One region of the Priestia sp. SIMBA_032 genome, then DNA from elsewhere that is predicted to be linked to it. Evidence: predicted binding sites of a transcription regulator. Region 1 holds the regulator's gene; the other holds the start of a gene.
The links. The regulator Rex, encoded in region 1, represses fermentation and respiration genes when NADH is low (regulators of the CRP and FNR family bind a similar motif). The targets are predictions, from matches to a motif close to TTGTGAAATATTTCACAA.

Region 1 (15,314 bases):
AACGGTCATGTGAAACAAATAATAGAGTCCCCGGGTAATCAATTAACGCATTCTCTAGTACTTGTTTGCTATCTAAATCAAGGTGGTTAGTAGGTTCATCCAAAATTAAGAAGTTAGCTTTTTGAAGCATAAGTTTCGCAAGAGCCAAACGTGCTTTTTCACCACCGCTAAGCGTCGAAACGATTTTCAGTACATCATCACCTGAAAACAGAAAGTTTCCAAGCGCTGTACGGATTTCTTTTTCAGGTTTGGATGGGTAGTCATCCCAAAGCTCATTTAAAACGGTTTTATTAGACGTTAAATTGGCTTGCTCTTGGTCGTAATAACCAACCATTACATTTGAGCCAAAAGAAATAGTTCCAGTCTTGAAGCTGAGTTTATCCACAATACCTTTTAATAAAGTTGATTTCCCAACGCCATTAGGGCCAACCAACGCGAGGCTTTCACCTTTTTTAATGCGAAGGTTTGCCTGCTGGACGACATAGTTGTTTTCATCATATCCGATAGACACATCTTCGAGATTTAAGACTTCATTTCCGCTTTGGCGCTCAATTTCAAACGAAAAACTAGCTGATTTTTCGCCTTCGTTAGGTCGATTTATTAACTCCATTCGATCGAGCTGTTTACGTCTGCTTTGCGCACGTTTTGTAGTCGATGCGCGGGCGATGTTTCGCTGAATAAAGTCATTCAATTTTGCGACTTCATCCTGCTGTTTTTCGTACTGACGCAATTCTTTTTCATATCGCTCTGCTTTTTGTACAAGGTATTTAGAGTAGTTGCCTGTGTACTTGACCGTTGTTTTTTGTGTGACTTCATACACTTGATTTACGACTTTATCAAGGAAGTAACGATCGTGTGAAACAATTAAAATAGCTCCTTCATACCCTTGCAGAAACTGTTCCAGCCATGCTAAAGTTTCAATATCTAAGTGGTTGGTAGGCTCATCCAGAATAAGCAAATCAGGCTTTGTTAAAAGCAGTTTTGCAAGAGCCAAGCGCGTTTTTTGTCCACCGCTCAAGGAGGAAATAGGGGTGCTGTAGTCAAAGTTTGAAAAACGGAAACCGTGAAGAATAGATCGGGTATCTGCTTCATATTGATAGCCGCCTAAATCTTTAAACGTTACTTGAAGCTGATCGTACTCTTTGGTTAGTTTTTCGTATTGAACTGAATCATTAAAAATGTCTGGATCACCCATCTTCGTTTCAAGCGTACGTAATTCTTTTTCCATCTTCTTTAATGGAGCAAAGACAGTCATCATTTCTTCCCATATGGAGAGTGTTGACTCAAGAACTGTATCTTGTCCCATATAATCAATGGAAACACCCTTAGGTTTAATAATTTCTCCGCTGTCATAGGAAAGCTGCTCAGCAATAATTTTTAATAAAGTTGATTTACCAGCACCGTTTCGTCCCACTAGGGCAATGCGGTCTTTTGATTGTACTTCTAACTTTATATTCGATAAAATGGGTTCTGCCCCATAGTATTTTGTAATACCGTTCAATTGTAGAATAATCATTTTTTCACCTCTAGTAGTATATCCATAGTGTATTTTAACATATTTTTAACTACAAGTTCTTCCTACAAGCGTTTGTAATTTGCAGAGGGACAAGGACAAATGATGAAGCGAATGTTTTGATTCATGAAATAAAATGATTTTACCTGCACATTTTATACAGGATACTATGTTAAAATAAGAGATAAGTGCATCTCTGAACTTATATATGATGGATGTAAAAAATCCGTCATGACTACCAAACGGATCCTTTGAAGGGCTAATTGCTTCGTTCTAGCTATCGACTTTAAGTAGTGCTGGATAGACAAAAGCCGTCGAGGTGTGAAGCGGAGTATATATAAAACAAGAGAAAAGAGAGAGAATTGGAAGCGCTACCTCAAAGCGGTTGATGCTTTGTGAAAGGTAATGCAATATGACTTAAAAATGTTAGTAATGACATACATGAACTGAGGGGGTACAACGTGAACACTGAACAATTAAAAATACCACAAGCAACGGCTAAACGATTGCCGCTTTATTATCGTTTTTTGAAAAATTTGCATGCTTCTGGTAAACAGCGTGTGTCGTCAGCAGAGTTAAGTGAGGCAGTGAAAGTGGATTCTGCTACTATTCGTCGGGACTTTTCTTACTTTGGTGCATTAGGAAAAAAGGGATACGGCTATAATGTAAATTATTTACTTACATTTTTCCGTAAAACGTTAGACCAAGATGAAGTAACGAAAGTAGCACTGATTGGCGTAGGGAATCTAGGAACGGCCTTTTTAAATTATAATTTTATTAAAAATAATAACACTAAAATTGAGTGCGCTTTTGATGTGATAGAAGATAAAGTCGGTACGAAAGTAGGCGACGTGCCGGTCTATCATCTTGACCAATTGGAAGATTATATGAGTGATGACATCTCAGTAGCGATTTTAACCGTTCCTGCCACTGTTGCTCAGCAAATTACCGATCGTTTAGTGAGTTGCGGAATTAAAGGGATTTTAAACTTTACTCCTGCACGCTTAAACGTACCGGATGAGATTCGACTTCATCATATTGATCTTGCTGTAGAATTACAGTCGCTCGTCTACTTTTTGAAAAATTATCCTGTTGAATAAGACGGACTGTGTTACGATTTCCTTAAGTCTAAATTAATAAGGAGAGTGGGAATATGGGGATTGGAGCAGGCAGTTGGATTGTTATTGCTATTGTAGCACTGCTTATTTTTGGACCGAAACGGTTACCGGAGCTAGGAAGATCAGTGGGCCAAACGCTTAGAGAGTTTAAGCATGCCGCTAGCGGTGCATCAGAAGATCGTGAAAAAGATAAACAGCGTCAAGTAGATGACAAAGAGTAAAAGGGTGATCATAGTATGACCGAACAAGAAATGTCAATATATGATCATATAGGAGAGCTGCGAAAACGCATTTTAATTGTTTTATTTTTCTTTGTGATTGCCACAATTGGCGGCTTTTTTATAGCAGATAAGGTCATTGTCTATTTACAGCATGCTGATGAGGCAAAAAATTTAACGATGAATGCATTTAGGCTAACAGATCCAGTTAAGATTTATATGCAATTTGCTGTTATTATCGGCTGTGTACTTGCAGCTCCTGTTACACTGTATCAACTTTGGGCATTTATTAGTCCTGGTTTATATGAAAAAGAGCGTAAGGTAACGCTTGGATATATTCCTGTTTCCATTTTTCTCTTTATAGGCGGTGTCTCTTTTTCTTATTTTGTGTTGTTTCCATTTGTCGTCGATTTTATGACGCGCGTTTCTGATGAGCTGAATGTAAACCAAGTGATTGGCATTAGTGAATACTTTTCTTTTTTAATGCAGCTCACACTGCCTTTTGGCCTGTTGTTTCAGCTTCCTGTCGTCGTAATGTTTTTGACGAGATTAGGAATTATAACGCCTATGTTTTTATCTCAAATTCGAAAATATGCCTATTTCGTACTGCTAGTTATTGCCGCACTTATTACACCACCGGAATTGCTCTCGCACATGATGGTGACAGTGCCGCTCTTAATTTTGTATGAAATCAGCATCATTATTTCCCGCATTTCGTATCGCAAAGTGTTAAAGGCAAGGGCAGAGCAAGAAAGAGAAGATGTTAGTATGTAAAAAAACCACTGAAACAGTGGTTTTTTTATTTAGATGAATCATCTTGATTTTTATATTGCTGCTGCAATTTTTTAATTTTGTAGTGCAAGATAAAGATGCGAACCGCAAACCTGAAATCAAATGCGGCTACGAGTGCAAATAAGATTGTGGGGAAATTCCAAACGGTTTCCTGAGCATTTTGAATTGCCAAGTAAGTAAATAAAACCCCCATAATAATATAAATAAACCCTCGTGTTAAAGGGATATTCTTCATAAAAACATGCCTCCAAAAATAAACTGCATTTGTTCTGCTTGTTTTTGCATTTCTATAATTTTATCTGCAAAAATAGTTTGAGATAAAATAACGATTGTATTCATCAACACGTGAGCAATAATAGGTACAACAATTAGTCTCGTTCTTGCATAAAGGAATGCAAATACAAATCCCATAGCTGTATACACAAGTAAATGTTTAAAATCCCAGTGTACCGCAGCGAAAATAAGGGAACTAATAAATGCAGAGATAAAGAAATTGTATCGTTTGTGAAGAGAGCCGAAAATAATCTTTCGGAAAATAATCTCTTCTAGTATTGGTCCAATAACAGACGTAACGACAATAAGGAACGGTGTTGCTTTAACAAGATTAACAATATTTTGTGTGTTTTCAGATACTTGGGTAATGCCAAGAGCGTGCTCAATCATACCTGCTACAGCTTGACCAGCCATAGCCAGGAACACCCCAAGGACTGACCAGACCACAGTTACCGTTGTTCCCGCATGTTCTATACGCATGGACATATCACGGCGCAGCAGCAGTAAGACAATAAGTAAACCAAGGATAAAGCTAATGATGGTCCAATAAGTCAAAAGCATGACATTCGCTGTTCGAACTGGATATTGATCAAACATTCCTGTTAATTTTAACAGCGGTATACCAACAACTCCTGAAAACTGCATAAGGATGTAGGTGAGGATAACATACCAATAACGTTTTTCCAATCTTCTATACTCCTTTAAAAGGTTTTTATGTATATATGTCGAAGAAGTACTGTAAAGTTAGCAATTTCTTCTTGCTCGTATTGTAACATACATATTATTGAACAGAGAAAAGAATGCTTTATTTCTCAAAATCGTCGAAATCTAAGACTATTATATGTAGTTGTCGTAAATTTTAAATTTTTTTTGTTTAATACTTGCAAAAAAAACCCACTTTGTTTTAATATAATAATTGTGTTAGCACTCGTTGAGGTTGAGTGCTAATAAAAATGTAAACATATTATTTGAGGAGGTTGTTTCACTTGTTAAAGCCATTAGGTGATCGCGTAGTGATTGAACTTGTAAAATCTGAGGAAAAAACAGCAAGCGGTATCGTGTTACCGGACAGTGCAAAAGAAAAGCCACAAGAGGGTAAAATTGTTGCTGTTGGTACAGGTCGAGTATTAGAAAGCGGTGAGCGTGTAGCTTTAGAAGTAGCTGCGGGCGATCGTATCATCTTCTCAAAATATGCGGGTACTGAAGTGAAATACGAAGGTACTGAATACTTAATTTTACGCGAAAGCGATATTTTAGCTGTAATCGGCTAATTTTAACCACAAACTTATCATACGTAAAAAATAGATTATTAAGAACATCTTGAGGAGGTCAAAGAACATGGCAAAAGACATTAAATTTAGCGAAGAAGCACGTCGCGCAATGCTACGTGGTGTAGATACATTAGCAAATGCTGTAAAAGTAACGCTTGGACCAAAAGGTCGTAACGTTGTATTAGAAAAGAAATTCGGTTCACCGCTTATTACAAATGATGGTGTAACAATTGCAAAAGAAATCGAATTAGAAGACGCATTTGAAAATATGGGTGCTAAATTAGTAGCGGAAGTTGCTAGCAAAACAAACGACGTTGCTGGTGACGGTACAACTACTGCAACAGTTTTAGCGCAAGCAATGATCAGAGAAGGTCTTAAAAACGTAACGGCTGGTGCTAACCCAATGGGTATCCGTAAAGGTATGGAAAAAGCAGTAGCTGTAGCGGTTGAAGAACTAAAAGCAATCTCTAAACCAATTCAAGGTAAAGATTCAATTGCTCAAGTAGCGGCTATCTCAGCAGCTGACGAAGAAGTAGGTCAACTAATCGCTGAAGCAATGGAGCGCGTTGGTAACGACGGCGTTATCACACTTGAAGAATCAAAAGGTTTCACAACTGAATTAGAAGTGGTAGAAGGTATGCAGTTTGACCGTGGATATGCATCTCCTTACATGGTAACTGATTCAGATAAAATGGAAGCTGTATTAGATGATCCATACATCTTAATCACAGACAAAAAAATCGGTAACATTCAAGAAATCTTACCGGTATTAGAGCAAGTTGTTCAACAAGGCAAGCCTCTATTAATCATCGCTGAAGATGTAGAAGGCGAAGCTTTAGCAACATTAGTTGTGAACAAACTTCGTGGTACATTTACAGCTGTAGCTGTTAAAGCTCCTGGTTTTGGTGATCGTCGTAAAGCAATGCTACAAGACGTTGCGATCTTAACAGGCGGAGAAGTAATCACTGAAGAGCTTGGTCTTGACTTAAAAACAGCAGGCATCGATCAATTAGGTCGCGCTTCTAAAATTGTTGTAACAAAAGAAAATACAACAGTTGTAAACGGTGCAGGAAATGCAGAAGATATCCTAGCACGCGTAAACCAAATCAAAGCTCAGCTTGAAGAAACAACTTCAGAGTTTGACCGTGAAAAATTACAAGAGCGCTTAGCAAAACTTGCTGGTGGCGTAGCTGTAATTAAAGTTGGTGCGGCAACTGAAACTGAGTTAAAAGAACGTAAATTACGTATTGAAGATGCATTAAACTCTACGCGTGCTGCGGTTGAAGAAGGTATCGTAGCTGGTGGTGGTACTGCATTAGTAAATATCTATAATAAAGTAGCAAGCATCGAAGCTGACGGTGACACTGCTACAGGTATCAACATCGTATTACGTGCGATTGAAGAGCCTGTACGTCAAATCGCTCACAACGCTGGTTTAGAAGGATCAGTAATCGTTGAGCGTCTAAAAGGCGAAGCAGTTGGAACTGGATTCAACGCTGCAACTGGCGAGTGGGTAAATATGCTAGACACTGGTATCGTTGACCCAACAAAAGTAACGCGTTCAGCTCTTCAAAATGCTTCTTCTGTAGCGGCTATGTTCTTAACAACTGAAGCAGTTGTTGCTGACAAGCCAGAAGAAGGCGGAGCACCTGCAATGCCTGACATGGGCGGCATGGGTGGAATGGGCGGCATGATGTAATCATTGCCCTCTCTGAAAAAGCGACCAAGTACTCACTTGGTCGCTTTTTTGCGTGCGTTAATATTTTCAGATTTTTTTAAAATTTGTTAAGATAGTACTATGTTTATTGGAAAACATACTAAACTCAAGGCTTAACTGAGTTTTAAGGGGGAGCTTCGTTGATTCAGCTCGATCATATTAATAATAAATTAAATCAAGTATTAGAAAACATCGATCAAATTGTAATTGGAAAGCGTCATGTATCTACGTTGAGTCTGGTTGCTTTGCTTGCAAAGGGGCATATTTTGCTTGAAGATGTGCCGGGTGTGGGGAAAACGATGCTCGTGAAGGCACTGGCCAAATCGATTGATGCAGAATTTAAACGAATTCAATTCACGCCTGATTTGCTGCCGTCCGATGTAACAGGTGTTTCTATTTACAGTCCAAGAGACATGGAATTTCATTTTCGTCCAGGTCCTATCATGAGCCACATTGTGCTCGCTGATGAGATTAACAGGACTTCTCCTAAAACACAATCGGCGCTTTTAGAAGCAATGGCTGAGCATCATGTAACAACCGATGGTATCACCCGGGAAATTCCAGCGCCTTTTTTTGTGATGGCTACTCAAAATCCTGTTGATTTTGATGGGACCTATCATTTGCCGGAAGCGCAGCTGGATCGTTTTTCATTCAAACTAAGCATGGGGTATCCTACGCAAGAAGAGGAGCTTCAAATTTTAAATGGCGTATCGACTCAAGTTAACCTTGAAGATGTCAAACCCGTTATGAGCGTTCCAGAATTAGTACAGGCTCAAAAAGCTGTAAGCAGTATTTATGTAGATGATACGATCAAGCACTATATCATCGAAATCATTCGCAAAACGCGCTCTCATCCACATGTTTCGTTAGGTATCAGTCCTCGTGGAACGGTTTCCTTTATGAAGGCCGTTCAAGCATATGCTTTAGTGAAGGGAAGAGATTACTGTCTTCCTGATGATGTTCAAGAGCTTGCTTCGTATGTGTGTGTACATCGATTAACGCTAAGATCTGATACCCAGTACAGCGGCTTAACAGCGGGTGATGTGATGAAGCAAATTATGGCTGACACGAAAGTACCTGTTAAAAGGTAAGAGGTACTTTATGAAACAGTATATAAAAGTGATATGGAATAAATGTAGAGACTGGTTCGTTTTATTCTGCATCTTTGCTGCTACGTTTTCTTACGCTATGTTTCAAGGAGGCTTTGTCAGCTGGTTTTTATTTTATAGCTTCTTACCTTTTGGGTTATATGGGGTAGCCGTTTTGCTTTATCCGTTGAAGAAGTGGAATGTTACTCGTGACATGAAGCTACAGCCTCGATTCGCTGGAGACCATCTTTCGTATGATATTCACATTACACGCTCCTCGGCTTTTCCTGTTTATATGGCAGCGGTGAAAGAGGAAAGTAACTTTTTAGATCAAGAAGAAAGAACAATTTATCCGCTTTTTCAACGAAACGCCGTTATTCCGTATGAAAGATCGTTTGTAGAAAGAGGAGAATATGAATTTTTTACGATTTCGATTGAAATGAGTGATTTGTTAGGAATTGTAAAAAAGAAGGCGTATTATCCGCTGCAGCAGCGATTTATCGTTTATCCTCAAATTCATGAGGTAGATATCCCGTTTCTTTTAGCGGGAATAGAAGAAGGGAAAAATGAAGTTTCGACGGGAAATCAATCTACTACGTTAGTGACAGGCATTAGAGAATATCAGCCGGGTGACCGATTAGGGTCTATTGATTGGAAGGCGACGGCCCGTAAAGCTACGTTGATTTCTAAAGAGTTCGGTCATTATCATGAACGAAGCATGATTATCATTGCAGATGTTATGAGTCCTCTATATTTTGAAGAGCGAATGAGCTTTCTAGCATCCATGCTCATTCATGAAGAAACCAAGCGTAAAAAAGTCGATTTTCTTTTAGCTGGAGATGCCTTTTTTTCGCCAAAAACCTCTGAACAAAAGGAGACTGATAACCTGTTGCATCACTTAGCACGTGCACAGCCTAGTAGCAATCGAACATTCGAAACAGAATTTAAGAATATTGCCATTCAAAAGCAGCATTCTTTTATGGTCATTGTCAGTCAAGTTACCGGGACTCTTATTGGGCAGGTTCAATCTAAGCTGAGTTTCCATGCTAAGGCGTCACTAATTGTTGTTAAAGATGCAGGAGCAGGGCTTAGTGACGAAGAGGCCGTTATTGTAAATGGAATACAATCTTCTGCTTTAACGATTGAAGTCATTAATATTCCACTTTCTCTATCATCTAAAGGAAGTGAGGGCGGAAATAAGTGAATAAATCAGCTTGGTATGTAAAAAATATCTTATTGTACGCGGGAGCTTTCTTTTTATTAGTGGAATGGCTTCTCCCTTTAAACGAAGTAACGGATACCAATCAAATTCAATACTTTATCCTGTTTGTTGCTTACTGCTTTTTGAGCTTAACGTTTCGCTTGCCGTTTATCTTGATGACGTTAGGGAGCATGTTGTTTATTTTGTTTTCACTTCACAATCTTTATTTTCAAGGGGCCTTCTTTTCTTCAGACTGGCTTCCGAGACTGCTGGAAATTCTTCAGTCGGATGTACAAAGTATTATGCAGTGGGATATAGCGAATTTATCATTTGAAATGAGGAGCACTTTATTTTTTGTGTTGCTTTGGATTATGGCTTATTTAATTCGATATTGGATCTTTTATCAAAAAAGAATTTTCTTCTTTTTCTTCTTAACCATTTTGTATATTACTGTGTTGGATACCTTTTCTACTTACGATGCGGGAGCTGCTATTATTCGCGTAATGATTATCGGATTTTTATTAGTAGCCATGCTTCGCATAAATCCTGAACGTATAAAAGCTGCGAGCACTGAGCGTTTAGAAAATAGAAAACGATCGTTTCTTTTTCTAGGCAGCTTTTTAGCTATCGTCATTGTGCTGGCTTATCTCGCTCCTAAACCAGGGCCACAGTGGCCAGATCCCGTACCTTTTATCACAGCGCATACAACAAATCAAGGACAAGGAGAATCTGCAAGCGGTCAACGAATTGGCTATGATATGGACGATTCTAAATTGGGAGGATCGTTTGTTAATGATGATACGGTTGTGTTTACAGCCAAAGTAGAGGATGAGCACTATTGGCGTATTGAAACGAAGGATGTTTATACAGGTAAGGGGTGGGAGCTTTCTAAAGAGGAAGAAAAAGTGCCTTTCAAAGGAAATGAAAACTTACTCCCTCAATATGACGCAAATGCAGCAGGACAAGTAAGAAAAGCGGAAGTTACCTATTCGCAGCCTTCTGTTCATCTTATGCATGTTCCTCAACTGCTGTCGCTAACCTTAAAAAATGGCATTCAAACCGATGTTACACCGACAAATGAAAAATTATATCCTTATCAAAATGACAAGCTTGTTACTGTTCAATCGTATGAGCTGACGTATAAATATCCCGTATTTGATATTGGACTTCTTCAGCAAGCAGAGGAAAAAAAGGCAGAGAGTCTAGAGAATAATAACGAATTTATAGCAAGGTATACACAACTTCCTGCTAACTTGCCGAAACGAGTAAAGGATTTAGCTCGTGAGGTAACAAAAAATAAGAACAATCGTTATGAAAAAGCGAAAGCCGTTGAAGAATACTTCCGATCAAATCCATATGTATATGATACTGAAAATGTTCCAATTCCTACGAAAAATAAAGATTATGTGGATCAATTTTTATTTGATACAAAAAGAGGGTACTGCGATAACTTCTCTACTTCTATGGTCGTGCTGCTTCGTTCATTAGATATTCCTGCTCGGTGGGTAAAGGGCTATACAGAAGGTGATGCCACCGTTATTTCAGGAAGTAGTAAGTGGACAACCTATGAAATCACACAAAATAATGCTCATGCTTGGGTCGAAGTCTATTTTCCAGGAGCGGGTTGGGTACCTTTTGAACCAACAAAAAGTTTTTCTAATCCTTATGATTTTGTAGATAAACCTAACAACTCTAGTGAAAATAGTCAAAGGGAAGAAGAGAAACAAGAAATGCAGGTGAAGGAGCAGCCTAAGGAAAAAGAGCTTCCGGCACAAGAAGAAAGAGCGAAAGAAAAAACAGCTTCTCTTCAAAATGCTAAGCTGTCTATGAAGTGGAAAGTGTTTTTCTACGGACTGATGGTAGTTATGTTAATAGTAATATATCTCAATCGATTTAAATGGTTTTTACCTTTTTATATCTCTTTTTATAAAAAGAAAGAGAGTGTGGAAACCTTTCAATCAGCGTATGCTTTTTTACTTAAAAGACTCGCTGCAAATGGACTAAAGCGGCAAGAAAGTCAAACGCTGCGCGACTTTGCAAGAGAAGTAGACGAAAAATTAAATACGGTAAATATGCTACAATTAACGGAAAAATACGAGCGGGTTTTGTATCGAAATGCAGATTCCATAAAAGAATGGAAAGAGTCGATTGAATTGTGGGAAAATTTAATCAAAAAAACGAGTTCTTGACCATTGTTTCACGGATTGATAGAATATTGTCGAACTTACTATAAATGTTTCGTATACCTTCATATATCCTCGATAATATGGTTCGAGAGTCTCTACCGGGTCACCTTAAACGATCTGACTATGAAGGCAGAACAGTCTATTTGACGATAAACGTCGTGCTCAACTAGACTTCTGCCTTTGTTTTTTGAGGGAGAAGTCTAGTTTTTTTTATATTTTAGGGCATAATAACAAGTGATTATTTACACATTCGGAGAGGTGAACAAGATGGAAGGCATGATTGTTGTATTAGATTTTGGTAGTCAATATAACCAACTGATTACGCGTCGCATTCGCGAGTTCGGAGTATATAGTGAATTGCATCCGCACACAATTACAGCAGAAGAGATTAAAGCATTAAATCCAAAGGGAATTATTTTCTCTGGAGGCCCAAACAGTGTGTACGGTGAAAACGCATTTCACTGCGATGAAAACATTTTTGAATTAGGTATTCCTGTTTTAGGTATTTGTTATGGAATGCAATTAATGACTCATCATTTTGGCGGGAAGGTAGAAGGTGCTAGCCATCGTGAATATGGTAAAGCAGCGATTAACGTACAAAACGATTCATTAATGTACCATGAGTTGCCAAAAGAACAAGTTGTTTGGATGAGTCACGGTGATTTAGTTGTAGAAACACCAGCTGGTTTTGAAGTGGACGCAACTAGCCCATCTTGTCCAATTGCCGCAATGAGTAACAAAGAAAAGAATATGTACGGAGTGCAGTTCCATCCAGAAGTTCGCCATTCAGTGCATGGTAACCATATCTTAAAGAACTTCGTGTTTGAAGTATGTCATGCTGAAGCAAACTGGTCAATTGAGAACTTCATTGAAGTTGAAATGGATAAAATCCGTGAAACAGTTGGAGATAGAAAAGTACTTTGCGCACTTAGCGGCGGAGTAGACTCTTCAGTAGTAGCTGTATTAATTCACAAAGCAATTGGTGATCAGTTAACATGTATGTTCGTAGATCACGGTTTATTACGTAAAGGTGAAGCGGAAAGCGTAATGGAAACATTTAGCGAAGGCTTTAATATGAACGTAATTAAAATCGATGCAAAAGATCGCTTCTTAGAAAAATTAAACGGCGTATCAGATCCTGAACAAAAGCGTAAAATCATCGGTAATGAATTTATTTATGTATTCGATGACGAAGCTGCTAAATTAAAAGGGTTTGATTTCCTAGCTCAAGGTACGCTATACACAGATATTATTGAGAGTGGGACAGCTACAGCTCAAACGATTAAATCTCACCACAACGTAGGTGGATTACCGGAAGATATGCAGTTCAAACTAATCGAACCATTAAACACGCTATTCAAAGATGAAGTACGTGCATTAGGTTCTGAATTAGGTATTCCTGATAACATCGTTTGGCGCCAGCCTTTCCCAGGACCAGGTCTAGGTATTCGTGTACTTGGTGCAATTACGGAAGAGAAGTTAGAAATTGTACGTGAGTCGGATGCTATTTTACGTGAAGAGATTGCAAAAGCTGACTTAGAGCGCGATATCTGGCAATACTTTACGGTTCTTCCTGACATCCGAAGCGTAGGTGTAATGGGAGATGCTCGTACGTATGATTACACAATCGGTATTCGTGCTGTTACATCGATTGACGGTATGACTTCTGACTGGGCGCGTATTCCTTGGGATGTGCTTGAAGTTATCTCAACGCGTATTGTAAACGAAGTTAAGCATATTAACCGCGTAGTGTATGATATTACAAGTAAGCCACCTGCAACAATTGAATGGGAATAATATGTAAGAAAACCGAACAAACGAACATTCTTTTATAAGAATGTTCGTTTTTTGTTGACTTTTTTAAAAAGTTAATGGTAGGATAGTAACATAAAATAGCGAGATATAGCTTTAATGTCGTATAATCTTGGGGATAAGGCCCAAAAGTTTCTACCGAGCTACCGTAAATGGCTTGACTACGAGAAAGTAATACATGTATGTATAAAAATCTTTTGGTTTTTTTTGCTCATACATTTCTCTTTTAGTCGATTTTATGCCTTTACGCGCCATAGTGTAGAGGCATTTTTTATGGCTTGCCTAAGTGCATGCGGCTTCTATAAAGGGAGGAAAAAACGTGAAGAAGTATTTTCGTTTTGAAGAGCTGGGTACTAGCTATCGAAAAGAGTTTATAGCTGGCCTTACAACTTTTCTATCTATGGCTTACATTTTATTTGTTAATCCATCTGTGCTATCACTAAGTGATGTAAAGGATCTACCTGACAGTATGAGAATGGACCAAGGGGCTGTATTTACAGCTACTGCTTTAGCGGCAGCTTTGGGATCAATTGTTATGGGAGTGCTTGGCAGATATCCAATTTCATTAGCTCCAGGTATGGGATTAAACGCATTTTTTGCTTATACAGTTGTTCTGACGATGGGAATTCCATGGCAGACGGCTTTAACGGGTGTTATGATATCAGGTGTTATCTTTATTCTTTTAACATTAACAAGCCTGCGAGAAAAAATTATTAATTCTATTCCTATTGAATTAAAAATGGCTGTTGGAGCAGGTATTGGTTTATTTATTAGTTTTATTGGTATGAAAGGTGCCGGAATCATCGTCAAAGATGATGCCACATTTGTTGGACTGGGTGATTTAACTAACCCAACAACCTTACTTGCGGTTTTTGGTATTGTCATTACTATTGTATTAATGGTGCTTCGAGTAAATGCGGCTGTATTTATCGGTATGATTGTAACGGCTATAGCGGGTATGGCTTTTGGTTTAATTGATACACCTAAAGCAGTTGTTTCATCAGTTCCTAGTCTTGACCCGACGTTTGGGGCAGCTTTTCAAAATATCGGTGATATCTTTACTGTAAAGATGCTAGTCGTCATTTTAACTTTCTTATTCGTTGATTTCTTCGATACGGCAGGTACGATGGTTGCTGTAGCGAGTCAAGCAGGGCTTATGAAAGATAATAAGCTTCCGCGAGCGGGCAGAGCGTTACTGGCAGATTCTAGTGCGATTGTAGTTGGTGCTGTTCTTGGTACCTCATCAACAACAGCTTACGTAGAGTCTACGGCTGGAGTAGCAGCGGGCGGACGTTCAGGATTTACTGCCATCGTAACGGCAGCGTTTTTCTTAGTTGCACTGTTCTTTTCTCCGTTGTTAGCGGTCGTAACACCAGCTGTTACTGCGCCAGCTTTAATTACGGTAGGAGCTCTGATGGTGTCAAACTTAGGAGAAATCAATTGGAAAGAGTTCGAAGTGGCAGTTCCGGCATTTTTCACAGTGATCATGATGCCATTAACGTACAGTATTGCAACAGGCATTGCGGTTGGCTTTATCTTTTATCCTATTACAATGTTATGCAGTAAGCGTGGGAAAGAAGTTCATCCCATTATGTATGCTCTCTGTATCATCTTCATACTTTATTTCGCGTTCTTAGCAGAATAGTTTAAATAAAAAAGCTCAGTTTAATGACTGGGCTTTTTTTTTATGGTAAGATAAGAAAACTGCATAGCGGCTAGATAGCTATTGTAATAGAGACTATTCAATCATTTTACTGAAGGTTTACTTCATTAACTTTTTTATTTATAAAGTTTTTTAGAAAAACGATTGACTCTATATATTATATATGGTAAATTATTAAATGTCGCTGATGAACAGCGCAGTTGAGAGAAGCATCTTAAAAAAAGATGTTGACATCAAAACGATAGAATGTTATACTAATAAAGTTGCTTCAGAGCAACGCTTGAACTTTGAAAACTGAACAAAGCGACAAATGTCAACGTTAATTTTTTATTTTTAAATGAGCAAGTCAGACATTTCTTCGGAGAGTTTGATCCTGGCTCAGGATGAACGCTGGCGGCGTGCCTAATACATGCAAGTCGAGCGAACTGATTAGAAGCTTGCTTCTATGACGTTAGCGGCGGA
Region 2 (15,314 bases), on a different contig from region 1:
TCCAGAGTTAACAGCCTGTCAGGAATTCCTAGACGTGATTGATTACCAAATCGATTTGTTTGACGTATCGCTGCACTATAAACTACATGAAGCCTCTCAGCAAGGAAGAGATTTTGATTTAACCACGATTTTTGATGATACATTAGTCAAGACTCACCCGTTGAATGTTGTCACATTTGTAGATAACCATGACTCTCAGCCAAATGAATCTTTAGAATCTTGGGTAGAAGATTGGTTCAAACAAAGTGCTTACGCTCTAATTTTACTTCGTGAAGACGGCTATCCTTGTGTGTTTTACGGAGACTATTTTGGAATAGGCGGAGAGCACCCAATTGAGGGAAAAGAAAAAGATATTTCCGCTCTCTTGCATGTACGCTATGACAAAGCATACGGACAGCAAGACGATTATTTTGACCACCCGAATACCATTGGGTGGGTAAGGCATGGTGTAGAGGAATTTGAGAAGTCAGGATGCGCTGTGGTGATGTCAAACGGCGAAGATGGCGAAAAGAGAATGTTCGTCGGCGAACACCGAAGCGGACAAACCTGGATTGACTTCACAAACAACCGAGAGGACCAAGTTGTGATTGAAGAAGATGGCTACGGACAGTTCCCTGTAAATGGCGGCTCTGTATCCGTTTGGGCTGAAGCATAAAAAACAGTGGCCTGCGCCACTGTTTTTTTACCATAGACCTAGCAGTTTCCACCACAAGCCACCAATTCCAATCCAAATGATAATATGAATAATTGAAATTAAAAAGCCGAGCGACCACCATTTTTGCTGTGTTACATATCCACTACCGAAGAACACGGGTGCCGGTCCACTGCCGTAGTGAGTTAAACAGCCAAATAAATTGCTAAAGAACGCTAAAATTAATGCTGACAGTAAAGGAGGCGCACCAGCGGCCACGATAACAGATAAAAATGCTGCGTACATAGCGCTGACGTGAGCCGTATTACTCGCAAAAAAGTAGTGAGAATAAAAATACGCAATAGCTAGTACAATTAACGCGGTCATCCAAGACATATGACTAACAGTGCCTTTCATCAGGTCACTGAACCAAGGAATCATGCCTAGATCATTTAAGAAAGTTGCCATCATAACCAAAACAGCAAACCAAACTAATGTATCCCATGCTCCCTGTTCTTTTTTGATGTCCGACCAGCTTAATACTTGCGTTAAAAGCAGCGTACATAGACCAATAAAAGCAGTTGTTGTTGCATTAATATTTAAATTAGCGCCAAAAATCCACAGCACAAGAAGAAGTAAAAATACGCCAATCATGTACCATTCTTCTTTCTTTAGCGGACCCATCTCATTTAATTTTTTTACTGCAATTTCAGATGCTTCCGGTGTTTCTTTTAATTCTGGCGGATACAGCTTATAAATAACAAGCGGAATAACAATTAAACTAATAATTCCAGGTACAATTGCAGCCGCTGCCCAGCCAACCCATGAAATAGTCTTGCCTGTAATTTGTTCCGTCATTTTAACAGCAAGAGGATTGGCCGCCATTGCGGTTACGAACATAGCGGATGTAATCATATCTCCTTGAAACGATACTTTTGTTAAGAAAGCACCCACTCTGCGCTCCGTACCGTCTCCAGTTCTCGATCCGTATGTTTCAGATAAAGACCGAATGATTGGAAGAATAATTCCTCCAGCTCGTGCTGTATTAGACGGCATTGCAGGTGATAAAAGTAAATCACTTACGATAAGAGAATACGATAGTCCCAACGTCTTTTTACCGAACAAACGAACAAAGATATAGGCAACCCTTGTTCCTAGACCAGTCTTAATAAAGCCTCTAGAAATAAAGAATGCAATAACGATTAGCCAAATCGTCGTATTTTGAAAACCGCTGAGCGATTGTTCAAGTGTTAATGTATTAGTTAATACAATAATGGTTAAAGATAAAATAGCTACACTGCCTAATGGCAATGGTTTAATGATAAGCCCTACGATAGTAGCCACAAAAATAGCGAATAAGTGCCAAGCCTTTACATCAAGTCCGGACGGAGGTGTAATAAACCATAAAATAAGTCCGATTGCCAGACAAATTAATAAAGGAATAAATTTCACTTCACCGGCAGGCTTTTTTGTTGTTTCAGCCATAATCTTTCTCCTTTCATGTTTTTAAATAATAGTAGTAGTATGCTCTTTCCACTTCGTACCCAATACTTATCCCTTTTAAAATAAAACAATTGTAAAAATACGTTTCCTAAGGATGATATTGTAAAATTGTGAAGTGTTGAGCATAATTCCTTTATTATTTTATCATACATATTGACAATATTTATCTTTCACCTTCACTTTATTCCCTTCAAAATAGCTTGTAAGCGTTATTTCATCACAATAAATAAGCTGCATGAGTTCATCATGCAGCCTTGCATTTAGCGATTTACTTTTTGAATAAACACGACTTTGAGATAATTACCTGACTTAAATTCTTTTATTGTTTTAAAATCAGCTGGAAGAGCGAACTGCTCCATCATTTTGTACTGTTCCCCTTTTTCATTAAAAGCTTTTTCAATAAACGAATGGAATTTTTTCATATCAAAATTGCTTGCGTTCGTAGATGCTACAATGACACCGTTTGGCTTTGTAAGAGCAATGGCTTCTTTTAATAAATCTTTGTAGTCTTTTGCCGCGCTAAACGTATGCTTTTTCGACTTGGCAAAACTCGGCGGATCTAGCACCACAAGATCGAAGGTCATGTTCTTTTTGACCGCATATTTAAAATACTTGAAAACATCTTCTACGATAATGTCCTGTGCTTCGTGATCAATTCCATTTACACTAAATTGCTCAATTGTTTTTGCCAAGCTGCGATTGGCCAAGTCGACGCTTGTTGTTTTCGCAGCTCCTCCAAGAGCAGCCGCCACTGAAAATGCGCCTGTATACGAAAACATGTTTAGAATGGTCTTTCCTTTTGCATATTTATCTCGAATCGTTTTACGGACGTCTCGCTGATCTAAAAAGACCCCAACCATCGCTCCGTCATTTAAGTAAACAGCAAAACGAATACCGTTTTCTTTTACAATAAGAGGGAACTCACCTTTATCCCCTGCTACAAAATCATCTTCTTCAATATACTGCCCTTTTACGTTAAAACGTTTTTTCTGGTATAGCCCTTTAAAGTTAGGCGCAGATTTTAAGGCTTCAATGACATATTCTTTAAATTGATAAATACCTTCACTATACCAGCTCATGACGTAATATCCATCATAATAATCAATAATTAAGCCGCCAATTCCGTCACCTTCACTATTAAATACGCGAAAAGCAGTTGTATCTTCAGACGCATAAAAATCTTGACGAGAGGCAATCGCTTGCTGAATTTTCCGTGCAAAAAACGCCGCGTCAATTTGTTCACTTTTCTTCTTCGTCAGAATCCAGCCGTAGCCTTTGTTTTGCTTCCCATAATAGCCTTTGGCCAAAAATTGATTCTTCGGAGTGACTAAGTTAATAATAACGCCTTCTTCTTGAAGTTTATGACCATCAACAAGCGCATCTTTTTCAATGAGTGGATAACCTTTGTTCACTTTTTTAATAAAAGCTTCTTTGGCTATAACTTGTACTTCTTTTCTCATGTGTACACCCTATCTATTTAATTTAGTTCATTCTAGTTTTATCCATTTTACGAGAATACTCTACATTTATCTTAACATAGATAGCCGTTAATGTTTCCAGTTGCAAAATAGAAAAGCAGAGGGTGCTTTGAAGCATCCTCTGCTTGATATGAATGAAAAATGAAATGTATATTTTAAGATAAAAAGTTATGAACACTCTTGTCCCGTATAAGCATCGAACTTAAGCGTCTGCTGCTTGCTTCCGCTCACCATCGTTACTACGTATACAGTTATTGAGTTTTCCGTTGTAAGCTCAATATGCTCCACTTTTCCTTCTTGATGTTTTAAAGCAAGAACTTTTACAGCGTTCTCCGTTAACGGCTGAAGCTTATCTTGTTTTACATATGTGATTTTACCCGAAACCGCATCGATTCTGACTGTGTATTCCGTATTATCTTTGATTATTTTCACTGTGAAAATCGCTGTGTTTTGATCATATTCTACCATTTTCACCTTACCTGCATATGTAGCCAATGCAAGATCTTTTGCATCTTGTCTCGTTAATAGCTTCACTTCTTGCTGAGAAGTATTAACTACTTTTCCGGTGAAAGCATCTAACGTTACGGTATATTGAGTGCCATCTTTAAGAATCACTGCGATATACTGACTAGCGGATTCTTTAAACTCTAGACTATATACGTAACCACTATACTGTTTGACAGCTGCTTCTTTTATTTTTTGCTCTAGCATTAGCTGCAGCTCTTTTTTATTTTCATGAATGACTTTCCCCGTTAGACCATCTACGGTGAGCGTATATTCTACTTTGCCATATACTACGGTTAACGTATATTCACGCGTGTCTTTGTTAAATGTAATGGATTGAATAACGCCTTTATACTGCTTAGAAATGGATTCTTTCACTTGAGGTTGTGTCCATAACTTCACTTCTTGCTTCTTTACTACTTTTCCAGTGCTCGCACTTACTTCTACGATTCTTTGCTCCAGGTTATTCGTTACAATGGTAATTACATACACACTTGATTCCTGCTTAAATTCCGTAGATGTGACCGTCCCGTCGCAATCTTGCAAAGCAATACCTTTCGCCTGAGCTTGCGAGATACTCACATGTTCAGTTGTCTCTGCCTTCGCTGTCTTCATTTCTGCAGCGTGACTCGTTGTAATAGAGCTAAATGCAATTGCAGTTCCTAAAGCAGATGTAGACAATACTTTTGCCCATTTAATCATCTTTAAATTTCCTCCTCTTTCACCATTAGACTTTCCGTCCAATTTATGGTGTTTTATCTACTACGCCGTTCATTATGCAAAAGATTTCTGAGAATAAGACGAATAGAAGCTTAAAGTTAGCTGAAGATATAAGAATAGCTACTATTTTTCAGCTTGCTTTCAGCTATTATTCAGTGCTGTTTCAGATAAAAAAGCATAATAGAAAGTAGAGGAGCAAAGGAGTTTTCACCATGATGGATCAACTAAAAGGAATTAAAGTCTTGCTTATAGATGACGAACCAACTATTTTACAGTTTTTATCTTTAGGTTTAACGAATGAAGGATTTGATATCAAAGCTGCCCAAGACGGAATTGAAGGAATTAATATAGCCAAAGAATTCAAGCCTCATATCGCTATTGTAGATGTTATGCTTCCGGGAATGGATGGATTTGAAGTATGCCGCTTGTTGAAGAAAATGGGGAATATAGCTGTCATCATGCTAACAGCAAAAGATCAAGTAGACGATCGAGTAAAGGGGCTGACCATCGGAGCAGATGATTATATGGTCAAACCTTTCAGTTTTGAAGAACTTCTTGCGCGCATTCAAGCTAGAATCCGCAATCAATTTCCCAACTTATTAGACGAAGTATCAATCGGTCCATTTAAAATTGATGACCGCCGCAAAGAAATTAAATACCTTAATCACATACTTGATTTATCCCCTACTGAATATGCACTCTTAAAATTCTTGGTTATTAATCACGGTCTCGTACTAAGTAAATCCACCATTTTAGATCGAGTGTGGGGATATGATTTTGGAGGAGAAGAAAACATTGTAGAAGTATACATTCGATCACTGAGAGAAAAATTACAGGACCATAGCCGAACCGTTATTCGAACGCTTCGCGGTGTAGGGTATCGGATTGATATTTCATGAGGTACAAACGGTTCTTTCCGCTGAACTCTCTTCGCCTTCAGCTCTTAGTCAGAAGTTTGCTTGTTATTTTGAGCTTACTGATACTGATAGGCTTGTTTCAATACGTGTTCATGAAGCAATTTATCTACACAAACAAAATTAGAAGCATCGAGGATCAAATTCACTTGATTCCTGATGATGTCTGGAAGCATGATATTGAAACAAGCCAGAATGTAAAAAAATCAAGACCAATGGTTTATTTCCCAGGTGTTAATATTACCTTTATTAATCAAAAGATTACCTTTTTAAGGTTGGCTAAGGATCCACATCACTCATACTTTCCTAGGCTTTCCGCATCTACATACAAACAAGTAATGAAAAACATCAACCAGCCGGAAAACACGATGAGCACCGTCAAAAAAATCGATGATCATCAAGAGCAAGTCATTGTTTTAAAACCCATTGTCTTTGATGGAGAAATACAGGGCGTTATCCAAATCAATACTCCAACAGAATCACTGAGAGATTTGTTAATCAGACAAATGATGATCTTTTTAATGCTTTCACTTACTGCAATGACCATTGCTTTTTTTGTTTTTTCTTCTTTTTTAAAACGGACGTTAATCCCTTTATTTACTACTACTAAAAAAGTGGAGCATATAAATGCCGGAAGCTTACATGACCGCTTACCCGTTAATCAAGGACAAATTGAAATGGACCGTCTTTCTCTTTCTATTAACGAAATGCTTGAGCGTCTTGAAAAAGCATTTAAAGCTGAAACAGAGGCCAAAGAACAAATGCGACGTTTTGTTGCGGACGCTTCTCATGAACTGCGAACGCCCCTTACATCCATTCATGGCTTTTTAGAAGTTTTACTAAGAGGGGCTAGCAGTAATCCTGAACAGTTAAACGACGCATTAAAAAGTATGTATGAGGAGTCTAAAAGGCTGCGCAAACTGATTCAGGATCTTCTGCTTCTTGCTCAGCTTGATCAACTTCCCCGGTTTCAAAAAGAGTGCTGTTTTGTAGATGAATTGATTTTAGATATGAAACCTCAATTAATGCTATTGGCTGGGAACAGAAACGTTTTATTCAACTTCCCAAGCCGTTTACCATCAGAAATTAACAAAGATCAATTTAAACAAGTTATTTTAAACTTATTTTCCAATGCGGTACAGCATACAAACCCAAATACAGGAGTTATTCAAGTGATAGGGAAAACAAATGAGAAAGAGCTTTCATTAACAATACAAGATAACGGTCACGGCATTCCTCAAGAGCACCTTCCTCATTTATTTGAACGATTTTACAAAGCTGATGCTTCACGCTCTCGAGCATATGGAGGAGCGGGCTTAGGCTTGGCCATCAGCGCATCTATTATAGAGCTGCACGGGGGAAAAATACGTGTAGAAAGCAAATTGAATGCAGGAACTGCTTTTGAAATCGTATTGCCCTTGACGTAAAAAAGACGATTGCCGTGAAGCAATCGTCTTTTTTATCAAATCAGCATACTTTTCCTGTTTGAGGGCTGATTTTCACAGTATGTTTTATATTGTCTGTTCCTTTGATTACAAACGTGTACGCTTGTTCACTGAATGAAACAGATTGAACTGTTCCTTTGTGCTGTTGAAGAGCAGCTTGTTTAGCTTGTTCTTGCGTAAACTTTACCGCTTCGACTTTGATTACTTTTCCTGTTTCAGCGTTTATTTTCACATGGTGATCTTTGTTATCTATTCCGTGAATTAAAAATGTGTATACACCTTTTGCATATGAACTAGACTGAATCGTTCCGCTGCAATTTTTTAATGCGATCGTTTGAACCTGTGCTTTTGTAAATGCAGCGCTTTGAATTTGAATCACTTTTCCACTTTGTGCGTTCACTTTCACGTGATGATCGCGGCTATCTTTCCCATGAATTAAGAACGTATACACTCCATCATTGAAGCCTACTGACTTAACTGTTCCTCCACAGTTTTTCAACGCTACTGCTTGTGCCTCACTTCGAGAAAAAGATAGTTTTTCAACCTTTACCACTTTTCCGCTGTGTGCATTTACTTTTACGTGGTGATCTTGATTATCTTGTCCGTGAATTAAAAACGTATAGGCATTATTTTCAAAAGAAACCGATTGAACCGTTCCTCCGCAGTTCTTTAAGGCAATTGTTTTTGCTTGAGCTTGTGTATATGTTGCCGCTTCGGTATGAGCCGACGCTTTTGTTGAAGTAATGTGCTGGCCGTCTGAAGCAAATGCACTTGTCATTGATCCAAGAGCGATAGCTGTTCCAATTGTGGCACCTCCCACGGCTTTTGCTACTACTGCTTTTCCTGCTAATACTTTTCCAATCATGATTATACCTCCGCGTAATTTTCAATGTATTTACAGCTCAAGCTAAAGGTTTTAGCAGCGGTCATTTATCAAAATAGCGCCATTGGAGTAACGTTTTTTTCTGCTAAAATACCTTTCACTGTTGCTGTACGAGCCAAAGCGCTTCTTGTCCTCTTTAGCTATGTGTTTATTGTAAGAGCGGAACATGAATTCACTATGAAGCCCAGCTGAATGCTACCTGAACAAATTCTGAAAGATAGCTGAATAACTTCTAGTTAAACTTGTCATATAAATGTTCAACGTTCTTAACAACAGCTCAACAAATACAATACTTCTCTTTATATTTCCTCAACAATCAAATGATTTAATAAGTGTATGAATACGATTTGGAGGTTATCAACCATGAAAAAACGAGTATCTCTTGGACTATCTCTCACTCTCTTAGCTTCTAACGCTGCTTCTGCTTTTGCAGCAGAGCATCATCCAGTTCAACACCCAAAACAAATCAAAAGCGTCGAGTTTCAGCCAATGAAAGCACCTACTACAATTGAAAATATGGTTAAAACGTATACAGAGGCATCTGTAAAAGTAACGTATAAAGATGGAAGTGTGGAAGAAACGCCGCTTAACTATAACCAGCTCTTTCTTTCAAAAGATAAAATTGTCGATAATAAAGGGGAATTAATCGCAGCAGGTACACCAATCGATGCAAACGGCGATCCAATTATCGACCAAAGCGTCCCTGATCAGCCATCACCATACGTATCAGATGCACCAGATTCAAACAGCTTTATCACCATTAACGGTAAGTCTTATATTATTTCACATTATGAATATGAATCTGTTAATAATGCTGGAAAAGAAATTTCCGGTCTTCCTGCTTCCATGACGCTTACACAAGTTGATCAAGATGATAAAACAGGAAAACTAACCGTCAACCATGCTAAAAAAATTGATTTTTCTAATGTAAATGGTTTGTGGACGCCGTGTAATGGCTCTACAACGGATTGGGGTACTCACCTTGGTTCAGAAGAATACGAGCCCGATGCACGTGCTTTTGAAGACCCTTCATCCAGCTCTTATAAAGACGTCACGAACTTCGCCAAACTTTATTTCGGTGACACGTCAAAAGCAAATCCTTACTACTATGGCTGGATTCCAGAAATTTCAGTAGACGAAAGCGGCAATGCGTCCGTCGTAAAACATTACAGCACAGGTCGTTTTTCACATGAAATGATGCAGGTACTTCCAGATAATAAAACCGCTCTTTTTGGAGACGATGGATTTAATACTATAATGTTTATGTATGTAGCAGATAAGGAAAAAGACTTCTCAGCAGGAACGCTATATGCTGCAAAGTTTAAACAAACGAGCACAAAAAATGGAGGTAAAGGCGACCTTCAGTGGATTAAGCTTGGCCATGCAACAGACAATGAAGTGAAAACAATAATCGAAAAAGGCATAAAATTTAGTGATATTTTTGAAACAGCTGATCAGCCTACAAAAGGATTTAAAGCAGTCAAAACCGCCGCAAGTAAAAAAGTTGAATATTTAAAAGTAAAGCCTGGCATGGAAAAAGCAGCTGCCTTTTTAGAATCACGCAGATACGGTGCGATTCTAGGTGCCACGTCTGAATTCAACAAGATGGAAGGACTAACGGTTAACAAAAAAGACAAAAAAGCGTATATGGCTATTTCTTATCAAAATAGTGCCATGCTAAAAGAATCTGGCGCTGTACAAGATGATATCCAGCTTCCAAAATTAGAGTCTGGTGTGACCTATCAGCTGAATTTAGGATCGCATCAAAAAGACCAAGCAAAAGGCAAGATTAACAGCCGCTACGTTCCTGCAAGCATGGAAGGGCTACTGATTGGACAAGACCTAGAAAAAGCAGATGCATACGGTAATACAGCGGATCCAAATAAAATTGCCAACCCTGATAACCTTACGTATTCAAATGACTTAAATACACTGTTTATCGGAGAAGACAGCTCACTGCACACAAACAACTTTGTATGGGCTTATAATGTAAAAACAAAAAAACTATCACGCATCCTTTCAGTTCCAGTGGGAGCAGAAGCAACAGGACTTCGTGCAGTAGAAAACATTAAAAACTCTCGCTACGTACTAAGCAACTATCAGCACCCGGGCGAGAACATCAGCGACAAAAATATTACCGCCGTTGATAAAGAAGAGTTAGCTAATGCAATGAAAGAAAGCATCGGCATTCAAGAAACTGGTGGTGTCGGATACATTTCTGGACTGCCTTCTAAGGACGGCGCTCCTTACAAAAAGCATTAATACGTAATGAAGCCACGTCTGTTGTGCAGTGACAGACGTGGTTTTTATATAGTAGAAGTTATTGATAAAACCGTTTATCATGGCCATAATTATGGTGAATACTTTATAATATCCTTAAAGAAAGTGCCTAGCCCCAAACGCGTTAGCATATTTATTGGTAAGTATCCGGTATATCCCTTCAGGCTCGCTTATACCCCACTAATACTAGATATAGAATTCGTTTCAATAAGTATTTCCAGCCAAACAAAATGTCTCGTTCCCTTGCACTTTTCGTTCCATACCATTAAAGTATATATTGGTTGAAGTTTATACTAGCATTCAACCTTATAAAAGAAATTACACTTTTTAATTTTGGGAATATGTTTTCCCTAAAAGAAAGGGTTTAGATATAAGATGAAAGATAATTTTTGGCATGAGTTGCCGCGTCCGTTTTTTATTTTGGCACCGATGGAAGCTGTGACGGATGTCGTTTTTCGCCATGTTGTGACTGAAGCAGCACGACCTGACGTATTTTTTACAGAGTTTACGAACACGGAAAGCTACTGCCATCCGAAAGGAAAAGATAGCGTAAAAGGACGTTTGACGTTTACAGATGATGAACAGCCAATCGTTGCGCATATTTGGGGAGATAAACCTGAATACTTCCGTCAAATGAGTATCGGCATGGCCGAAATGGGCTTTCGCGGCATTGATATTAATATGGGCTGCCCTGTACAGAACGTTGCAGGAAACGGAAAAGGTTCTGGTCTGATCCGTCGTCCAGATACTGCGGCTGAGATTATCCAGGCAGCCAAAGCTGGAGGGCTTCCAGTAAGCGTAAAGACTCGTCTTGGCTATACGCAAGTTGACGAGTGGTACGAATGGCTGAAGCACATTCTAGAACAGGATATCGTGAACCTTTCTATTCACCTTCGTACGAAAAAAGAAATGAGCGATGTTGACGCGCACTGGGAGTTAATTCCGGAGATCAAGAAGCTTCGTGACGAAATTGCGCCTCATACACTACTAACAATTAACGGTGATATTCCTGACCGCCAAAAAGGTCTTGAGCTTGCGGAGAAGTACGGCGTTGATGGAATCATGATTGGACGCGGAATTTTCCATAATCCGTTTGCGTTTGAAAAAGAAAAGAAAGAGCACACAAGCGAAGAGCTATTAGAACTTCTTCGCCTGCAGCTAGACCTTCATGACAAATATTCTGAAGAACTAGAGCCACGCCCTTTCAAACCGCTTCGACGCTTTTTCAAAATTTACGTTCGTGGGTTCCGCGGTGCAAGTGAATTAAGAAATCTACTCATGAGCACGGAAACAACTGACGAAGTGCGTGCGTTGCTTGATGAGTTTAAAGACAGAGCTGGAGTGAAGGAAGACGAAGGTTTTTCTGTTTCTTAAAGTAAGATCTCGTTTGCTCAAACTCAATTGTTCTTTTTTATAGACGTGTGCTATTTATCCACATATGATAAAAGCAGAGGCAGAAGGTTTTACATTTCCTTCTGCCTCTGCTTTTAATGAAAAAATATCCACACGTTCTATTTATGATAAGGTTCATTTCGAATAATACGAAAAGCTCGGTAAATCTGTTCTACTAATACTAGGCGCATAAGCTGATGAGGAAACGTCATCTTTGAAAAAGAAAGAGCTGCGTTTGAACGTTTCATTACTTCGCTGCTTAAGCCAAGCGATCCACCAATGACAAACGCTACTTTACTTTTTCCGTAAGTAGCTAATGAATCAATTTCTTTTGCGAGTTCCTCGGAAGATTTCTGTTTTCCGTTGATAGCTAATGCGATCACATAAGTATCATCTGAGATTTTCGCTAAGATGCGCTCTCCTTCTTTTTGTTTCACCTGTTCCATTTCAGATTCACTTAAGTTTTCGGGCGCTTTTTCATCTGCAAGCTCAATAATTTCTACTTTTGCATAGCTTGATAAACGCTTTAAATATTCTTCAATGCCTTGTTTTAAGTATTTTTCTTTTAACTTCCCAATGGTTATAATAGAGATATTCACAGGCTGTTCTCCTCTCCTTTATCTCTTATCCACAGATATTATCCACATATCCACATGTTATATCCACATTTTGTATAAGAATATTAGTTCCCTACTACATATACAGCTTCATTGTCACAATATTCGCAGCTTTTTTTGTCAGTTGAGTTTTCTATTTTTTCAAAAACTGGTGCTAGCTCAATCTCATCTACCATTACATCCAGCGCTAGTTCTGTGTGTTCTAAACAGCAATATATCTTCATGTATTTATCTTCCTTTCTCTATTCTTTTCATTAAAAAACCACAGGAGTTTATCCCCTGTGGATAACTTTTCTTTTACTTCATTTGACGCGTTAATTTTACTTCTGTGGATTTCTTTTTGCCATCACGATAGAACGTTACATTCATTTTATCGCCAATTTCTTTTTCAATGTAGAGGTGTTTGCGAAGTGTCGCAATATCCCTTACTTTGCTGTGATCTAGCTCAACAATCACATCATATTCTTTCAACCCAGCTTTAGCAGCTGGTGAACCTGGCTCGACTTTTAGAACAGCGACTCCGTTCACTACATCATGCGGTAACTTAAGAGTTTCTTTTAAATGATACCCTGATACCTCACTTAATGATAGTGTACTAACTCCAAGATACGGACGTCTGACTTCGCCATATCGTTCTAAGTCATTAATAATGGGCCTAGCCATGTTAATTGGGATCGCAAGACCAATGCCTTCTACTGCTTCTTGAGCAATTTTCATGGAATTAATGCCTATTAATTCACCATCAATATTAACAAGAGCACCCCCGCTATTACCAGGGTTAATTGCTGCATCTGTTTGAATGACTTCTGATTGCCAATCAGGATTTCCATCGCCATTCAAATCTTGAGGAATGACACGGTTAACCCCTGAGACAACCCCTTGTGTAACGGATCCAGAAAATTGAAGGCCTAGCGGGTTTCCGATAGCAATCACTGGTTCACCTGCTTTAAGCTTATCAGAATTTCCGAAGGTAGCCACTTTTGTCACGTGACCTGCATCAATTTCAAGAACTGCTAAGTCCATTAAATCATCGCTGCCAAGAATTTTAGCTGATACTCTTGTACCGTTACTGAAGCTTACTTCAATTTCGTTAGCGCCTTTAATGACATGATAGTTTGTCACAATATAAGCTTTATTGCCTTGCTTTTTGTAAATAACGCCTGAGCCCGTCCCGGCATCAGTTCGTTCATCATTCCAAAAGCTTTCAGAGTTCTGGATGTTTACAACTCCTACAACTGCTGCATTGGCTTCGGAAACGGCTTTTGTGACGGCCGTAGTGACGTCAAGAGATACTGACTTTTGAATGGTAGATCCTGTTTGTTCATCTCCATTTTCAGCATTCATCCATCCGTATGGCAAAATCCCGTTCCTCACCAAGGCTGGCATAAGAAGCAGTACAATAAGTGCACCTATAATAGCTCCAATTAGAGCAGAAGCGAAATATCCTCTGCGGCGTTCAGGCGGCCGACTATTCGGCTCTTGGCCTTCATCATAATGTTCCACACTATCACCGAACCCTTCATTTATCATCGTGAATGTCTGCATTCACGTACTAAATGAAGTTATTTTTCGCTTCCTTTCTAGAGACTATACATAAACAATATCAGTTGGTCTTTTTGGATCAGTATCACATAGGAGAATATTGTCCTCTACATTGATGTCTTTTTGTTGTAATACTTGTGCAACCGACATGCGGGCAATTTCCTTCATGTTATTGTCTTGACTCAAATGCGCCAAGTAAATGCGTTTGGTTTGATCTCCAATCACATCTGCCATTGCAAGCGCCGCATCTTCATTTGATACGTGTCCCACGTCGCTCAGAATTCGTCTTTTAATGCTCCAAGGGTAGCGCCCCATTCTCAGCATTTCGACATCATGATTGCTTTCAAATACGTACATATCGCTATTTTTAATCGTACCTTTCATGCGGTCGCTTACATAGCCGGTATCCGTAATAAGGGTTAATTTTTTAGACCCTTGATGAAAGACATAAAACATAGGCTCTGCGGCATCATGCGAAACGCCAAAAGACTCCACTTCCAATTGACCAAACGATTTCGTTTGGCCAATTTCAAAGTGAAACTTCTGTTCCGTATTAATGTTGCCGATCAAGCCATCCATTGCGTTCCACGTTTTTTCATTTGCGAAAATAGGGAGCTTATATTTACGTGCCAGAACACCTAATCCTTTAATATGGTCACTATGTTCGTGAGTCACTAAAATTCCTGATAAATCCGGGATATTGCGATTTACTTGTTGAAAGAGAGCTTCCATTTGCTTTCCGCTCAGCCCTGCATCAACTAGTAAGGAATGTTCTCCATCACTTACTAAAATCGCATTTCCTGTGCTCCCACTCGCTAGCACGCTGAAATGAAGGCTCATTTATCTCACTCCAAATACTTATTTATTTCCTTTTTTAATAATCTGTCCTTCAAAGGCATTTACAAAATAACTTGTATCTCCATTTACAACAATGTGCCAAGTTGGTGCTAAAACTTGAGAATTTAATAACGGCAGATCAAACGTATAGTATCCAAACTCTACGTCTGTCACTTTGTCTTTCTTTTTCAATTCATCCTTCAAAAACAAATTTTCCAATGCTTTTAAAGGGGACAAAACATCCTGCTCATCATCTAACGTTTTCACAGAACCTAGCATCGTTTGTTCATATGAAACAATTTCACCTTTATCATTTAAATGAGCAATGATCATGCCGTTTTCATTGTCATAGATTTTGTGCTTCTTATATTGTTGAAAGAATGTAACTGTTTTTTTCTCTTTATTAACGTTCCATAGCTCATAATCCTCACCCGAGAGCACATATCGTTTTAGAAATTGATTTAGCTTTGCTTTTGTATTTTTTTCAGGCACTGAAAAAGGTTTATCTAATACGCTTCGAATTGTTTTTTCCTCAAGCAGCGCTGCTTTTTGTTCTTTAAGCTTTTTT

Region 2: SB717_RS29035 (anion permease) is a predicted target of Rex. The motif match lies at 2,243-2,260, and genes of this name have one in related genera.

The regions. Positions count from the first base shown of each region.
Region 1 is NZ_JAWRXD010000039.1:3,615-18,928, forward strand. Features, by position in the region: gene SB717_RS31970 (ABC-F family ATP-binding cassette domain-containing protein) at 1-1,516, opposite strand, end outside; gene SB717_RS31975 (redox-sensing transcriptional repressor Rex) at 1,975-2,613, shown strand; gene SB717_RS31980 (twin-arginine translocase TatA/TatE family subunit) at 2,667-2,852, shown strand; gene tatC (twin-arginine translocase subunit TatC) at 2,868-3,623, shown strand; gene SB717_RS31990 (YdiK family protein) at 3,649-3,876, opposite strand; gene SB717_RS31995 (CPBP family intramembrane glutamic endopeptidase) at 3,873-4,601, opposite strand; gene groES (co-chaperone GroES) at 4,901-5,185, shown strand; gene groL (chaperonin GroEL) at 5,253-6,884, shown strand; gene SB717_RS32010 (AAA family ATPase) at 7,043-7,993, shown strand; gene SB717_RS32015 (DUF58 domain-containing protein) at 8,004-9,194, shown strand; gene SB717_RS32020 (transglutaminase TgpA family protein) at 9,191-11,380, shown strand; purine riboswitch at 11,420-11,521, shown strand; gene guaA (glutamine-hydrolyzing GMP synthase) at 11,645-13,174, shown strand; purine riboswitch at 13,272-13,373, shown strand; gene SB717_RS32030 (NCS2 family permease) at 13,509-14,834, shown strand; partial or broken rRNA gene SB717_RS32035 (16S ribosomal RNA) at 15,208-15,314, shown strand, end outside.
Region 2 is NZ_JAWRXD010000023.1:4,916-20,229, forward strand. Features, by position in the region: gene SB717_RS29030 (alpha-amylase) at 1-655, shown strand, start outside; gene SB717_RS29035 (anion permease) at 683-2,116, opposite strand; gene SB717_RS29040 (class I SAM-dependent rRNA methyltransferase) at 2,395-3,594, opposite strand; gene SB717_RS29045 (PepSY domain-containing protein) at 3,781-4,818, opposite strand; gene SB717_RS29050 (response regulator transcription factor) at 5,052-5,735, shown strand; gene SB717_RS29055 (sensor histidine kinase) at 5,732-7,177, shown strand; gene SB717_RS29060 (PepSY domain-containing protein) at 7,218-8,060, opposite strand; gene SB717_RS29065 (PhoX family protein) at 8,442-10,340, shown strand; gene SB717_RS29070 (tRNA dihydrouridine synthase) at 10,734-11,732, shown strand; gene rlmH (23S rRNA (pseudouridine(1915)-N(3))-methyltransferase RlmH) at 11,870-12,349, opposite strand; gene SB717_RS29080 (CxxH/CxxC protein) at 12,433-12,591, opposite strand; gene SB717_RS29085 (S1C family serine protease) at 12,665-13,897, opposite strand; gene SB717_RS29090 (MBL fold metallo-hydrolase) at 13,955-14,749, opposite strand; gene SB717_RS29095 (two-component system regulatory protein YycI) at 14,768-15,314, opposite strand, start outside.